One region of the Bradyrhizobium ingae genome, then DNA from elsewhere that is predicted to be linked to it. Evidence: predicted binding sites of a transcription regulator. Region 1 holds the regulator's gene; the other holds the start of a gene.
The links. The regulator LexA, encoded in region 1, represses DNA repair genes until DNA is damaged. The targets are predictions, from matches to a motif close to TGTTCNNNNTGTGTTCNG.

Region 1 (8,162 bases):
CGTCGGCATCGGGCGCCTGCAGTGCTGGGCCCTGGCCGCGGCCGGCGAAGCCGGTATCACGCGGATGCTGGAGCTGCTGGAAGACGAAGTGCTGCGCTGTCTCGGGCTGCTCGGGTCCACTTCGTTTGCCGAGGTGAACGCATCGTGCCTGCATGCGGCGACCGCTACCAACGCACCAAACGTATTCAGCGCGTTTCCACTGCTGGATATCGAGCCCTACCGCTACTGAAAGGATGCAATGACCTCCCTCCTCTCTCCCGGCTGCGCGGATGCGCTTCTGTTCGATCTCGGTCGCGTGGTGCTCGACATCGACTTCTCCAAGGCGATTGCCTGCTGGGCGGGACATGCCGGCTGCGAACCGCAGGCCATCGTCGCGCGCTATGTGCGGGACAGCGAAGCCTATCGGCTGCACGAGGTCGGCAAGATCAGCGACGAGGCCTATTTCGACTCGCTGCGGCGCTCGCTCGAGATCGAAATCTCCGACGCTCAGTTCCTGGAGGGGTGGAATGCGATCTTCGCGGGCGAGATGCCCGACATCGCAAACCTGTTGCCGCGTGCCGCGAAGCACATGCCGCTCTACGTTTTCTCCAACACCAATCGGCCGCATGTGGAATATTTCTCGAAGGAGTATGCCGACCTGCTTGGCCATTTCCGCGAGCTCTATCTGTCCTCCAGCATCGGCCTGCGCAAACCCGATGCGGAAGCCTTCGACCATGTCGTTGCCGCGATCGGCGTACCGGCGCAGCGAATCGTGTTCTTCGACGATCTCGCGGAAAACGTCGAAGGCGCGCGGGCACGAGGGCTGACCGCAGTTCACGTGACGTCGCCTCGCGACGTCAGTGAGGCGCTGAAGGCCCTGGGACTGTGAAAAGAACGCCCATATTGCCGCGGTAGCTCAGAACTCGGTTCCATGCGCCTCGAGGAACTTTTCGAGTAAAATGTGGAACCAACTCACTCTGTGTATTTTTGTACAGAGTTCCCGGAACGGATCAGCGCGTCGAGAGTCATATGCCCGTTGGGATTCTCTACAACGGACGCGTGATCGTGTTGGGCAAGACCTACTTCAACAAGCAAGCCTCCATCCTTCTCAAGTTCGCCAAGTCAACGTCGAACTCACAGCTCTCCGCCAAGCTGGTCAGCAAGGCGGCGGATCTCAAATCGCAGGGTGATCCCCTGCCCGAGACGGATCACAGCCTGAAGGCGCCGGACGTCGATCCGGACAATAAAACGGGAGCCACCTGATGCTAGCCGTGAGCCTGGTCGTCGCAGTGGCATGTCTGGCCACCGTCATTCCGGTCTTTTTCGTCATCGAGACGATCGCGCGGCGACCAAGGTAAGCACACTCAACTGCGCTTGGGTTGGGGCCGATCGAGACGCTGCCGTTGTGCGCGCATCCGGTTCGTCTTCTCCTTGAGCGCTTCGATCTCCTCGTCAAGCTTTGCGCTCCTCGATTTCGGCGGCTCATCGCCGCGCAGCTTCTCGAGCGCCTTTTCAACCGACAGCTTTGAAGTCTCTGCCATCAGGGTTCTCCCGGACGTCTCCTGACGCGCCTTCATGCAGTGGCGCTCAACAAGTCTGAGCCCGAAGCGGGACGGCACGATATTGTCCCAAAGGGCACCTCGGCCTCTGCTGCCGGAGGGATAATTCGTCTCCGCCTCCGGATCCCCCTCCTTTTGCCTCGATGCGCGCACTCGGCTAGAACGCAACGCGACCTGTCATTATTATTCTCCCAGCAGGAGTTTTGCCCGTGGCCCTGATGCCGGTGTCCGACGCGCTTGCCGCGGTGCTTGCGGGCGTCGCGCCCGTGGCGGAGGAGATGGTCGCGCTGGATGCGGCCTACCATCGCGTGCTGGCGCACGACGTCGCGGCGCGGCGTACGCAGCCGCCGCAGGCGATGTCGGCGATGGACGGCTATGCGGTGCGCGCGGCCGATGCGGCAGCGGCAGGCGCAGAGCTCACCGTGATCGGCGAGGTCGCGGCCGGGCGGCCGTTCGCGGGATCGGTTGGCCCTGGAGAGGCGGTGCGGATATTCACCGGCGGCGTGGTGCCCGACGGCGCGGATGCGGTGGTGATTCAGGAGGACACGGTCGCTGACGGCAAGCGCGTCACGATCAAGGAGGCAGCGATCGCCGGACGGCACATCCGTCCCGCCGGCGTCGACTTCCGCGAGGGCGACGTGCTCCTGCGACAGGGAGCCAGGCTGACCGAACGCGACCTCTCACTGGCCGCCGGCATGAACCATCCGGAGCTTGCCGTCCGCCGCCGGCCAAGGGTCGCGCTTCTCGCGACCGGCGACGAGCTGGTGATGCCGGGCTCGACGCCGGCCGCGGGCCAGATCGTTTTTTCCAACGGCTACGCCCTGCACGCGCTGGCGCGGGCCGAGGGCGCAGAAACGATCGATCTCGGCATTGCCGCCGATACCGTTGCGGCGACCACCGCCGGCATCCGCCGGGCCCGCGAGAGCGGCGCCGACATCCTGATCACGACCGGCGGGGCTTCTGTCGGTGACCACGATCTGGTCAGGCCGGCGCTTCAAGCCGAAGGCTTCGAGATGGCGTTCTGGAAAATCGCGATGCGGCCAGGCAAGCCGATGATGCACGGCCATCTCGGCGCGATGCGGGTGATCGGCCTGCCCGGCAATCCGGTCTCGTCCTATGTCTGCGGCTTCCTGTTCATGGTGCCCTTGATTCGCGCTCTTGCTGGCCGCTCTCGCGTTCATCACCGCCGCGAGCGCGCCGTGCTCGGGCGCGACGTCGGGCCTAACGACGTCCGCGAGGATTACTTGCGCGCCCGGCTCGAGGAGCGCGAGGACGGCACGCTCGTGGCCGTTCCCGTCAACCACCAGGACTCCTCGCTGCTTGCGAATCTCGCTATGGCACAGGGACTTCTCGTGCGGGCGCCGTTCGCACCGAAAGCCGAAGCAGGCACGCCTTGCGAGGTGTTGCGGCTTCCCGTGTGAACGCAATCTGATTCGTCCGTGGCGCGAACCTTGGCGGCGTTCACACAAAATTAAGTGGTTGCGGAACACATATCGAACATATAGTGTCCGTTCATGATTTGTTTCGAGCATCTAGCGGGTTCTGCTGAATCTTGCGTCTCGGAATCGAACGACGTCAACCGGGGGACTTGGTCAAGATGTTAACGCGCAAACAATACGAGCTTCTGCGGTTCATCAGTGAGCGCCTCAAGGAAAGCGGCGTGCCGCCCTCCTTCGACGAAATGAAGGACGCGCTCGATCTGCGCTCGAAGTCGGGCATCCACCGCCTGATCACCGCGCTGGAAGAGCGCGGCTTCATCCGCCGCCTACCCAACCGCGCGCGCGCCATCGAGGTCATCAAGCTGCCCGAACTTCAGGCCGCAGGTGCCGGCCGCCGCGGCTTCACGCCGAGCGTCATCGAAGGCAATCTCGGCAAGGTACGAAGCACAAGCGCTCCGGTTGACGACGGCGAGCGTCCGGTCGCCGTGCCCGTGATGGGACGGATCGCGGCCGGCACGCCGATCGAGGCCTTACAGACCCGCAGCCACACCATCAGCGTCCCTCCGGACATGCTCGGCTCGGGCGAGCACTACGCGCTCGAAGTACGCGGCGACTCGATGGTCGACGCCGGGATCCTGGATGGCGACATGGCGCTGATCCAGCGTAACGAGACTGCCGATACCGGCGACATCGTCGTGGCACTGATCGACGACGAGGAAGCGACGCTGAAGCGCTTCCGCCGCCGCGGCGCGTCGATCGCGCTGGAGCCCGCCAACACCGCCTATGAGGTGCGCATCCTGCCGCCGAACCGGGTGAAGATTCAGGGCAAGCTGATCGGCCTGTACCGGAAGTACTGACTGCCCTCTCCGGCGGCCGGCCGGTGATCGATCGACAAGACGGCGCGGATGGATTGTCCGCTCCGCGACGACGGCGTTTTCGTTTCTCCACGCGATTGTCACGCGCCTGCGCAGAGCTAGATCCTCGAGCACCGCAGGCGCGAAGGCGCTGTTTATGATGCAGGGAAACAGCCCGGCGATAGAGATTTTGAGCGTGATCTCGGCGGCCTTGATCGCTCGACATCCACGAGCGACGCAGCGCAACACCACCATTCCGTCCGCAAGACGGAGCACGCGGCGACCAGTGCGCCATGCCGCAACGCCAACAATGCGATCGCACCTGCGCCGCAGGGCGAGCTGTCCTTCTTCGGGGTACTCCGCTCCTGCCGGCCGCTGATGAAAACTCGTGCGAGTGAATGGTGTGAACCAAGATAGACTAGTAGCGAGAGGCTTTGTTCCTGGTTTGCCGGGAAAGATAAAGTGATCGGGCGGCGCGCAGTCGGGCCGCAGATTTGCCCACAAACGCGATACACTCGAAGGCTTCCACTCTGATAGAGGCCTGCGCCTCCGGGGGGCGCGGACCGGCTATCTCGCATGAGGAGCACTTCGATGTGTGACTACAGCCTGCATGCCGTTGCGACCCGCCCCGCTCAAGTCGGCGAGACGATCGTCACGACAACCTTCCGCGGCACCTCGACGCGTGGATTTGCGTCGGAGCGCGATCTCTCGGTTGCCGTCTGCCTCCTGCCCGGCACCGAGCTCGCCTTCGCCGACAACGTCCGCTACGACAATCGCTGGATCTGGACGCGCACCGTCAATTCGCGCGTCGGCAAATTCGGCAAGGTTGATCCGCACATTCCCGATCGTCATCATGATGCGATCGAATTCCCAGACGGCAACTACGTGCTGGTGACGCAGCTCGTCGAAGGACAGCGTGCCACGGTTCTGCAGTTGCCGGTGACGCAGCCGCTCGGCGAGAAGACAGAGCAGCCCGCCGTCGAACAGCACACGACCCCGACGCCCACGACGCGCCTGCCGATCGGCTGACGCGTCTTCATTCCTCGGCCTGCAGGTCGGCCTCCGACGGCGTAGCATCTTTGCTGCGCGGAGTGGCCGGCCGCGGTGCGAGGTTGAGCTCGAAATCGCTATCGCCGGCCCCAGCCGGCGACCAAGGGCGGTTTGCGCCCCTTGCTTTCACCGTTTGCAACGTGAAACCGTCGCCCTCGCGCGAGAGCGCAAGGGCACCTTGTGTCTTCAGGCGGTCGCGATCCACGACCATCGCCGCGCAATCGATTGCTGCAGGCTTTGCAGTCACGACCAGCGCGGCGCGGCTGCAATCATCCGCCAGCGCATCGACACGCAGCGGGAGCGCAACCAGACGACCATCGGCGAGTGACGCCACGCAGCCGGCCTCGTCGCATGAGACACCGTCGGTGAGCGACGCATCAGTCACACTGCGCGGATCGGCATCGGCCGCAAGCCATTCCTTGAGAAGAAAATTGTCCTTGCCGGTTCGGATCAGGTGCAGCTGGCCGTCCCTGCCGCGCACCGCGACGCTGTGGCCGTCGCCTGCAATCAGAACGTCGGGCTGGCGCACGTGCAGCGCCCAGCCAATTGCAAGCGCCAGCACGATGGCGCCCGTCCAGCGCAGTGGCGTGCGCAACAGGCCCACCACGATAAGGCCGAAGCTGGCGGCAATCAGCGGACCGGTCCCGAACGCGGTGACGCGGCCAACCGCGCCCGGCAATGCCGCGACCCAGCGCGTCACAACGACCATCCAGTCGATGCCGATCCCCATCAGCCACCAGAACACGCCATCCAGCCCGAACGGCGCTGCCATCAAGCCGAGCAGGCCGGCGGGCATCACCAACGCGGAAACCACCGGCATCGCCGCGAGATTGGCGAGCACGCCGTAGGGCGTGACGCGGTGGAAATGAAAGGCTGCATAGGGCGTGGTCGCAAGCCCTGCGATCAGCGAGGCCATCAGCAGCATGACGAGCTCGCGGCCACCCCAGAGCGCGATACGCGCAGTCGTGGAATGATCCGGCGAGGCCAACAGGTTCGGCATGCCGATCTGCACCATAGCGACCAGACCAAGCGTTGCCACAAACGACATCTGGAAGCTCGGATGCACCAGGGCCTCCGGCGCGACCGCGAGCACGATCATCGCGGCAACGGCGAGCGTGCGAAAAGTGATGGCGCGGCGATCGACTATCACCGCGATCAGCACCACCGCCGTCATGAAGAACGATCTTTGGGTCGCGACCTCGGCGCCGGACAACAGCAGGTAAAACGCGGCGGCGACGAGCGCTGCCGCGGCCGACCATTTCTTGATCGGGTAGCCCACCGCAAATCCCGGGATCAGCGCCAGCAGCGCGCGCAGGGCGAAGAACACGACGCCGGCGACGACTGCCATGTGATAGCCGGAGATCGACAGCACGTGCCCCAGGCCCGAGATGAACATGGCGTCGTTGACGGGCTCGGTGATTGCGTCGCGCCGCCCGGTGAGGAGCGCGGTGGCGATCGCACGATTGTCGCCGTCGAGCGTGGCGCGGATGCGCGCGTCGATCGCATCGCGCAGGCCCTGCATCATCGCGGCATAGCGCAGCCGCAAGCCGCCGACCTCGGGCGCTGCGGCGACCGTGATCGCGCCCATCGCAAAGCCGGACGCGCCGATGCCCTGAAAAAACATGTCGCGCCCGAAATCATAGCTGCCGGGCCGTAAGGGAGCGAGCGGCGGCATCAGGCGCGCCTTGAGTTGCACGAAGCTGCCGACCTCCGGCGCTGTGCCCTTGCGCACCGACAGCCGCACACGCTCGAGCTGGACATCGCCGCGCGGCGCCTCCATCGCGGTCACCCGCAGCACGAAGCGGTCGGTCCGCTCACGGATATCGCGCGTCTCGACGAAGCCGGACAGCGCCACCGAATAGAGCGGCTTTGCGAGCACGGTGTGCGCGATGCGCGCGGTCTTCCAGGTCGCGGTCGCAAAACCCGCGGCGATCGCAGCGATCATGATGGCGGGTGCGAACAACCGGCTCCGCCGCAACAGCACGGCACCCGCCATGAGCACCAGCGCCGTGATTGCGGCGACCCAGAGCACGGGTTCGTGGTCGGCGGCAAAATAGAGAGCAATCCCGGTACCAAAGGCCACGGGGACCCATGGCAGCAACCGCCCCGCGCCGGCTTCCGCCTCGGCCCATCCGCGCAACGTCTCGGCCAGCGACGACCACGCGCCAAAGCCTGCCGGCACAAGGCCGCCAGCCGAAGCGGCACGGCCCACAGGCCATGTCCCGGCAATCCCTTGCGAGCGGTGTGGCCGGGAAGGCTCCGCCATTCCTACACCTTACGATACGCGACGGCTGCGGAAGCTATCGGAAGGTGTGGGGATGCGAATAGCGGAACGGAAAGGGAACCGGCCTAAGGACCGCTACTTTTCCTCTTCCATCGTCACCGCCACCGCCGCCTTGGCCGAGAGGCGGACCTTGTTGCCCTCGACATCGGCCACGAGCCCCTTGTCGATGAAATGATGATGGCCCTTGTGGCTGCCCTCGCCGCTGTCCTTCCTGGTCAGCTTGATGCGGTTGCCCTCGACACGGTCGACGGTGCCGATATGAACGCCGTCGGCGCCGATCACTTCCATATGCTCTGCGATGTTCTGCATGGTGGGATCCTCGTTGGACCCAAACAACGCCGGGAGGGCGAGGTTCGTTTCTCTGGCCAAAATGACGATGCCGTGGCCAAAATGACGATGCCGTGCACGCCACGCTTGTCAGATCAGCGGCGCACGCGAGGAGGCGTGGTGATTGACTATTTTCCAGTCATCCTGCTCACGAATGATGACCCAGCTCATCTTGACCGAAAAATCCGGACGTTCCCCGGCAAGATCGAAGGAGACGATTGCGGCCATGTTGATCAGGTCCGGACTGACCCGAGCCGCCCGCACTTCGGAAAAGGCCGCACTCGGCGAACGCCAGCGCGGCAGGCCGTTGAAATAATCGGCGACAGCATCCCTGCCCCGATAGAGCCGTGGATTGGAGCCGAAGAAAAAGGCGCTTCTCGAATACAGCGACGACAGCGCCGCCGCATCCAACGTTGCGAAGCCGGCGGACCATTTCGCGATGATGGCGGAAACGATGGCGTCGGCTTCCTCCTGCATGCGTCAGCTCCGTCCTTGCCGGCCTTTTCTCAGCCCTTGGCGACTTCCTTCGCAAACGTGTCGCGCAGGCCGATGGTCCGCGAAAATACCGGCTTGCCCGGCGTCGAATCCTTGTCGCGCACGAAGTAGCCCTGCCGCTCGAACTGCATCGGCTCGGTCGCGTTGCTCTCGGCAACCGACGCCTCGATCCGCG
Region 2 (7,119 bases), on a different contig from region 1:
CGACAGGTAATTTTGCACCTTGATGCCGGGCAAAGCACAAGGCCCGCGCCAACTGGCGCGGGCCTTGCTCGTGGATTGACGGTGGACCCGGATGTGTCTTCAGAACACGCGCGAGAAGACGTAGTACAGCACGCCCGAGATGATCATCGCGGCCGGCAGCGTCAGCACCCAGGCCATTGCGATGTTGCGGATCGTCGCCCATTGCAGACCGGAGCCGTTTGCCGCCATGGTGCCGGCGATGCCGGATGACAGCACGTGCGTGGTCGAGACCGGCAGGCCGTAGACGTCGGCGGCGGCAATGGTGGCGGCTGCGGTGATCTCGGCGCAGGCGCCTTGCGCGTAGGTCAGGTGCGTCTTGCCGATCTTCTCGCCGACCGTGACGACGATGCGCTTCCAGCCGACCATGGTGCCGAGGCCAAGCGCGATGGCGACCACGATCTTCACCCAGCCGGGGATGAACTTCGTGGCGCTATCGAGCGAGCCCTTGTAGGCGGTGAGCACGGCGACGTCGTCGGCGCTGAGCTCGGCCTCCTTGTCCTTCATCAGGAAACGGATCGCTTCCGAGACGAGGTACATGTCGTTGCGGGTGTTGCCGACGAGTTCCGCCGGCACCTTCGCCAGCGATCCGTAGGTGGTAACCTGCTTTGCGATGTCACGCACGAGCACAGCGAGCGACGGGAACGTGCCGCCGTTGACCTCGTGTTGAGCGACGTAGTTGGTCACCGCGGGGCGCGGGTTGCCGATCACGTTGTAGCCGGCAGCCTTGGCCTCGATCACCCTGCTCGCGGCCTCCGAGTTCGCGGTGAACGCCTCGATCTGGCTCGCCGGCAGCGCGCGGTTGAGCGCATAGGCCGTCGGCACGGTGCCGATCAGGATCAGCATGATCAGGCCCATGCCCTTCTGGCCGTCATTGGAGCCGTGGAAGAAGCTCACCAGTGTGCAGGTAAGGATCAGGATGCCGCGGATCCACCACGGCGGCGGCTGATCGCCCTTCGGCTCGCCGAACAGAGCGGGCGTTGCACGCAACAGCACGGTACGCAGGATCAGGAGCAGGCCGGCGGCGAGCGCGAAGCCGAACAGCGGCGACAGCAGCAGCGCCTTGCCGATATTGGTGGCCTGGGTCCAGTCAACGCCCGAGGTGCCGCTGCGGCCATGCAGGACCGCGTTCATGATGCCGACGCCCATGATCGAGCCGATCAGCGTGTGCGAGCTCGACGCCGGCAGGCCGAAATACCACGTGCCAACGTTCCAGATGATCGCTGCGATCAGAAGTGCGAACACCATGGCGAAGCCGGCGCTCGAGCCGACCTGGAGGATCAACTCCACCGGCAGCAGCGAGACGATGCCGAACGCGACTGCGCCCGATGACAGCAGCACGCCGAACAGGTTGAACATGCCGGACCAGACCACGGCGATGTGGGCGGGCAGCGAGCGAGTGTAGATGACGGTTGCGACCGCATTGGCGGTGTCGTGGAAGCCGTTCACGAACTCGAATCCGAGCGCGATGAGCAGCGCGACGAAGAGCATGAGGAAGGGCGCAATGCTCTTGACCTGCGTGCCGGTCGCATCGACGTCGACCCAGATGCTGTAGGCGACGAAGAGCAGCGCCGCGGCGATGATCCCCATGTAAATAATGCCGGTCAGCGGATGAAAACCGCGGTCGAGGTCGGGGCCCCTCCGCAAGGCCGGCTCGATGGAGCCGGGTAAAGCAAGGTCACTCATTGAAAACTCTCCTGTCCCTGTGCCCCGATTTTGCGCGCGGCATGTGACAGGCAGTTGAAATGACGGTGCTTCTCCACCGGTATCTGCTGCGGCGCAGCGTGAGCTACGTCACGCAGCTCGTGCCGATTTTTCCCGGAATCCGGCCGCGATCCTGAGATCGTCGACGAAGCGCTGGTATTCCAGCTCCTTGGCCTTGGGGTCCGGCAGCCGCAACAGGTAGGACGGATGCACCGTCACCAGCGCCTTGCGGCCGTCGGCGAGGTCGATCAGCCGGCCGCGGTTCTTGCCGATCGGGGTGATCTTGCCGAACACGCATTGCGCGGCGGTCGCGCCCATCGCGACGACGAGGCTGGGCTTGAGCGCTGCCAGTTCCCGTTCATACCATTGCCGGCAGGCACGGATCTCCGGCGTGTTCGGCTTCTGGTGCAGGCGGATTTTCCCGCGCGGTACAAACTTGAAATGCTTCACCGCGTTGGTGACGTAGACCTTCCTGCGATCGACGCCGGCCTCTTCCAGTGCGCGATCGAGCATCTGCCCGGCCGGTCCCACGAAGGGGTGGCCGGCGATGTCTTCCTTGTCGCCCGGCTGTTCGCCGACCAGCATGATGGTGGCGCTCTTGGGGCCTTCGCCGAACACGGTCTGTGTTGCATCCTTGTAGAGATGGCAGGCGCGGCAATGGGCGGCTTCCTCGCGGAGCGTTTCGAGATCATCGGCGGCGGGTTTGCGTGGCATGGAGGCCTCGGGACGCAGGGTGGTCCGTCCGCCGGTCCAGCGTTCGGCATCGGCGAGCAGAGGTTCAAGTATCGAGGCTTCCGGGAGGTTCCTCGCGCGCTTGTCGGATGTTTCCGCTGCGATCGGCCGATCAGGATTGAAATGGCGGCGCCAGGTTTCCTCCAATCGGTTTGATGCCGGCATCTCCGTCCGGCTGATCCCCGGCGTGAAGGAGATGACGTGGCCGTCCCAATGGGCGCAAATATCGGGCGTCAGGATCGACCAGGGCATGTCGGCATAGCGGCGCGCGAAAAAGGGCGCCGCGAATGCGACGATGTGATGCTCCGGCACGAACCAGGCGGCGTAATGTGCCTTCTGCTCGCGTCCGATCTCGCGGAAACGGATGACATCGCGCATGCGTTGCACGTCGCGATGCACGGCGTTAGCCATCGTCATGGCCAGTGCCACGTCGGGATCGGTCATCAGTCCGAGGAGGTCGTGATCGGCTTTCAACCGCCATAGCAGGCGATAAAGCAGCGCAAAGCGTTCGCCGTCGCGATTGAGGATCGCGACGCGCGCAAGCTCGATGAAATTGGCCGGGACGTTGAAGGTGCTCTCGATCTCGATCGGCGGCAGGCTCGGCGCTTCGGACAGGCCGGGCGGCATCTGATCCTTGGTTGGGCCCTGCACGTCCCACGTCACGTCCACCGGGGCGATGTGATGCAGTGCCAGCGCGCGTGCGGCTTTACGCCAGCCGTCAAAATCAGTCTCGCTATCAAGGGTGATGAGGTACATGGCACTTGAATCCTATTGATTCCGCTCATGAATCCGCGGGCGCGCCAATTCGATTGACTCCAGTGGCGCTGTTAGCTTTATATTAGAACATATCATGAACAAATGAGCCAGCCGATCGTTTGTCTTTCTGACGATCCTGGCGACCCATCAGGCAAAGGAGCAGCGAGCATGAGCGCACGCACAAGCGCGCTTGCGGCTTTGCGCGGCCAGATCGAGCGCATCGAAACGTCGGAAGCCGCGCATCATCGCGATCGCGTGGCGCTCGGCCACCCGGAAGCAGACGACGCGTTGCAGGGCGGGCTGGCGCGCGCGGCGATCCACGAAGTGTTTTGCGAGGGACGCCAGGGCACGGTTGCGACGGGGTTTGTCTCCGGCCTTGCAGGTCGCGTGATGGCGCGCCGCCCGCTGCTGTGGGTGCGCCAGGATTTTTCGGAAATCGAGGCGGGCGCGCTGTCGATGAGTGGGCTGGCCGAGTTCGGTCTCGATCCGCGCCGCGTGGTGGTGGTGCGCGCTGCCGATGCCGAGAGCGCGCTGCGGACGTCAGCAGATGCGCTTGCCTGCGATGCGCTGGGTGCCGTCGTGCTCGAGCTCTGGGGCGAGACGAAACAGTTCGATCTCGTGGCAAGCCGCAAGCTCACGCTTGCAGCCCAGGCTTCCGGCGTGACCGGGCTGCTGCTGCGGATGGCGGCAAACCCTCTGCCGTCGACCGCGGAAACCAGATGGATGTTGCGGGCGGCGCATTCGCCGCCTGGACCTGTGTGGAGCGCCTGGGGCGCGCCTTGCTTCGATGCCGAGCTCGTTCGCAATCGTCATGGCCCGGTCGGCCGGTGGATCATGGAATGGAAATGTGATGAGTGCCAGTTCAGCGAACCGTCGTCGTATCCTCAGCCTGTGGCTGCCGCGCCTGCCCGTCGATCGCATCAAGCGGGTGCTTTCGCTCATCAGCGAAAGGCCGGGTAAAGCGTTTCCAGGCGAAGTGGATATCGGTTCGGGTGGAGAAAACGCGTTAAAACGAAAAGATGAACCGAGCATCGTCGTTGCCAAGGAAAGCAACGCGCTTTCGATCTACGCGCTCGATGAAGCGGCTGGGCGCCTCGGTCTGCATATCGGCCAGCCGCTGGCGAATGCCCGCGCGATCTGTCCAGACATCAAGGTGTTCGACGCCGATGTCGCGGCGGATGCCAGGACGCTCGAGGATATCGCCGACTGGTGCGATTGCTTCACCCCGCTGGTGGCGCTCGATCCCCCGCATGGCCTCTTTCTCGACATCACCGGCTGCGCGCATCTGTTCGGCGGCGAAGCCAATCTGTTGCAGGCGCTCGTTCGTGCGTTGGCACGGCAGGGTTTTGCGGTCAGCGCGGCGATCGCCGGCACTTCCGTTTGCGCGCGCACGCTGACGCGGCAGGCACCTGGCACCATCGTTGCCGATGGCGCGGAGGCGGAAGCAATCAACCGTTTCCCGGTCTCGGCGCTCGGCGCGGATGACGCCATCGCCACGGGTCTGCGCCGCGCCGGCCTGAAGACCATCGGCGATGTTGCTTCGCGCAGCCCCCACGAGATCACTGCGCGCTTCGGTGCGCGCTTCTCGACGCTGCTCGCGCATGCGCTGGGGCAGGGCGATGCGCCGATCAGCCCGCGAAAACCGTTGCCTGACTACATCGTGGAAAAGCGCTTCGCCGAGCCGATCGCGACTGACACCATGATCGCGATGACGCTGTCGCGGCTTGCGGATACGCTTGTTACCTCAATGGAGAAGCAGGGCAAGGGTGCGCGCCGGCTTGAAGCGGCATTCTTCCGCACCGATGGCGTGGTGCGCGCGATCATGGTCGAGACCGGGCGTCCCGTCACGCAAAGCAAGGTCGTCGATCGTCTGTTTCGCGAGCGGCTCGACACACTCGCCGATCCCCTCGATCCCGGCTTCGGCTTCGACATGGTCCGTCTCTCGGCGAGTCGCACCGAGATCGTCGTGCAGGAGCAGCGCGATCTCGACGCGCACGTCCATGACAATGACGAACTCGCCGCGCTGGTCGATCGCATCGCTGCGCGAATCGGCGGCAAGCGCGTCGTCGTGCACCTGCCACAGGATACGCATATCCCGGAGTGCGCCGTGCTGGCTGCGCCCGCGCAGCATCATCTCGCCGCTGCCGCGCAGGCTGAATGGCCATCGCGCGTCGCAAACGAGCCACCGCTGCGTCCGTTGCGGCTGTTCAACAGACCGGAGCCGATCAAGGTGCCGTTCGCGACCGTGCCTGACGGTGCGCCGCATCAATTCACCTGGCGCCGCGCGCTGCATGCAGTGGTGCGGGTGGAAGGGCCCGAGCGCATCGCGATGGAATGGTGGCGGCAGGACGGCAAGCAGCTCACACGGGACTACTTTCGTGTCGAGGATGCCGAAGGCCTGCGGTTCTGGATCTTTCGCGATGGTCTCTACGATAGCGAGCTTGTCGACGAGGAGGGCAGGTCCGTTCCCGCTAACTGGTATGTGCACGGTCTCTTCGCATGAATACGCCTGCTTACGCCGAGATCGGCATCACCACCAACTTCTCCTTCCTGCGCGGCGGCTCGGATCCGCGCGCCTATGTGCATCAGGCCAGCATTTTGGGCATTCCCGCGATCGGGATTGCAGATCACAACACGCTTGCCGGCGTGGTGCGTGCCTACAAGGAACTCGACAATACGGAAGTGCTACACAAGCCAAAACTCCTGATCGGCACGCGCATCGTCTTCATCGACGACACGCCCGACATCCTGGTCTATCCGCGCGACCGTGCTGCTTACGGCCGGCTCTGCCAGCTTCTCACCCGGGGCAAGCGCGGCGATGACATCACACGGATCGAGAAGGGCGAGTGCCATCTCACCTTCGCCGATCTCCTGGAATTCTCCGAAGGCCAGCTTCTGGTCCTGACGCTGCCGCATCGCTTCGAGCCGGGACAAGCGCTGGATGTTCTCGGAAAACTGAAGACAAGCCGTGCCGAGGGCGTGTGGCTGGCAGCGAGCCTGCTCTATCGCGGCGACGACCGGCGTCGCCTCGCGCGGCTCGATGATCTTGCGGTGAAGGCAAAGGTGCCGCTGCTCGCGACCAACGAGGTGCTCTATCACCATCCCGCGCGCCGGCCCTTGCAGGACGTGCTGACCTGCATCCGGGAAAAAACCACGATCGAGGCGATCGGGAAGAAGCTGGAGGCCAATGCCGAACGTTTCCTGAAAACACCTCGGGAAATGGCGCGGCTGTTCCGCGATTTCCCTGCGGCGATCGCAGAAACCATGCGCTTTGCAGACGCAATCGACTTCTCGCTCGACCAGCTCAAATATCAATATCCGGACGAGCCGGTACCGCCGGGCAAGACCGCGCAAGGGCATCTGGAGGACCTGACCTGGGCGGGCGTGCAGACATATTTCGGCGGCAGGATCGACGACAAGCTTCGCGCCACCCTGCACAAGGAGCTCGCGCTGATCGCCGAGCTGAAATACGCGCATTATTTTCTCACCGTGCACGACATCGTCCATTATGCGCGCAGCCAGAACATTCTGTGTCAGGGCCGGGGCTCGGCGGCGAATTCGGCCGTGTGTTACGTGCTCGGCATCACCTCGGTCGATCCGACCAAGGTCGATCTGTTGTTCGAGCGCTTCATCTCCAAGGAGCGGCTGGAGCCGCCTGATATCGACGTCGATTTCGAGCATTCGCGGCGCGAGGAGGTGATGCAATATGTCTATCGCCGCTACGGCCGCCATCGCGCCGCGATCATCGCGACCGTCATCCACTACCGCCCGCGCAGCGCCATCCGCGATGTCGGCAAGGCGCTGGGCCTGACGGAGGACGTCACCGCGGCGCTCGCCGACACGGTCTGGGGCAGCTGGGGCAAGGGTCTCAACGACATGCAGGTCAAGCAG

Region 2: the regulator LexA is predicted to act here: its motif matches at 3,312-3,329, upstream of ACV1FX_RS31135 (ImuA family protein).

What each region holds. Positions count from the first base shown of each region.
Region 1 is NZ_JBVUBB010000004.1:390,524-398,685, forward strand. Features, by position in the region: gene ACV1FX_RS09035 (alpha-hydroxy acid oxidase) at 1-229, shown strand, start outside; gene ACV1FX_RS09040 (HAD family hydrolase) at 239-868, shown strand; gene ACV1FX_RS09045 (hypothetical protein) at 1,009-1,242, shown strand; gene ACV1FX_RS09050 (hypothetical protein) at 1,344-1,520, opposite strand; gene ACV1FX_RS09055 (molybdopterin molybdotransferase MoeA) at 1,748-2,959, shown strand; gene lexA (transcriptional repressor LexA) at 3,136-3,834, shown strand; gene ACV1FX_RS09065 (hypothetical protein) at 4,423-4,860, shown strand; gene ACV1FX_RS09070 (ComEC/Rec2 family competence protein) at 4,868-7,147, opposite strand; gene ACV1FX_RS09075 (DUF2171 domain-containing protein) at 7,241-7,474, opposite strand; gene ACV1FX_RS09080 (YybH family protein) at 7,583-7,969, opposite strand; gene ACV1FX_RS09085 (glutamine--tRNA ligase/YqeY domain fusion protein) at 7,999-8,162, opposite strand, start outside.
Region 2 is NZ_JBVUBB010000030.1:44,436-51,554, forward strand. Features, by position in the region: gene ACV1FX_RS31125 (inorganic phosphate transporter) at 100-1,722, opposite strand; gene ACV1FX_RS31130 (UdgX family uracil-DNA binding protein) at 1,831-3,228, opposite strand; gene ACV1FX_RS31135 (ImuA family protein) at 3,397-4,188, shown strand; gene ACV1FX_RS31140 (Y-family DNA polymerase) at 4,079-5,731, shown strand; gene ACV1FX_RS31145 (error-prone DNA polymerase) at 5,728-7,119, shown strand, end outside.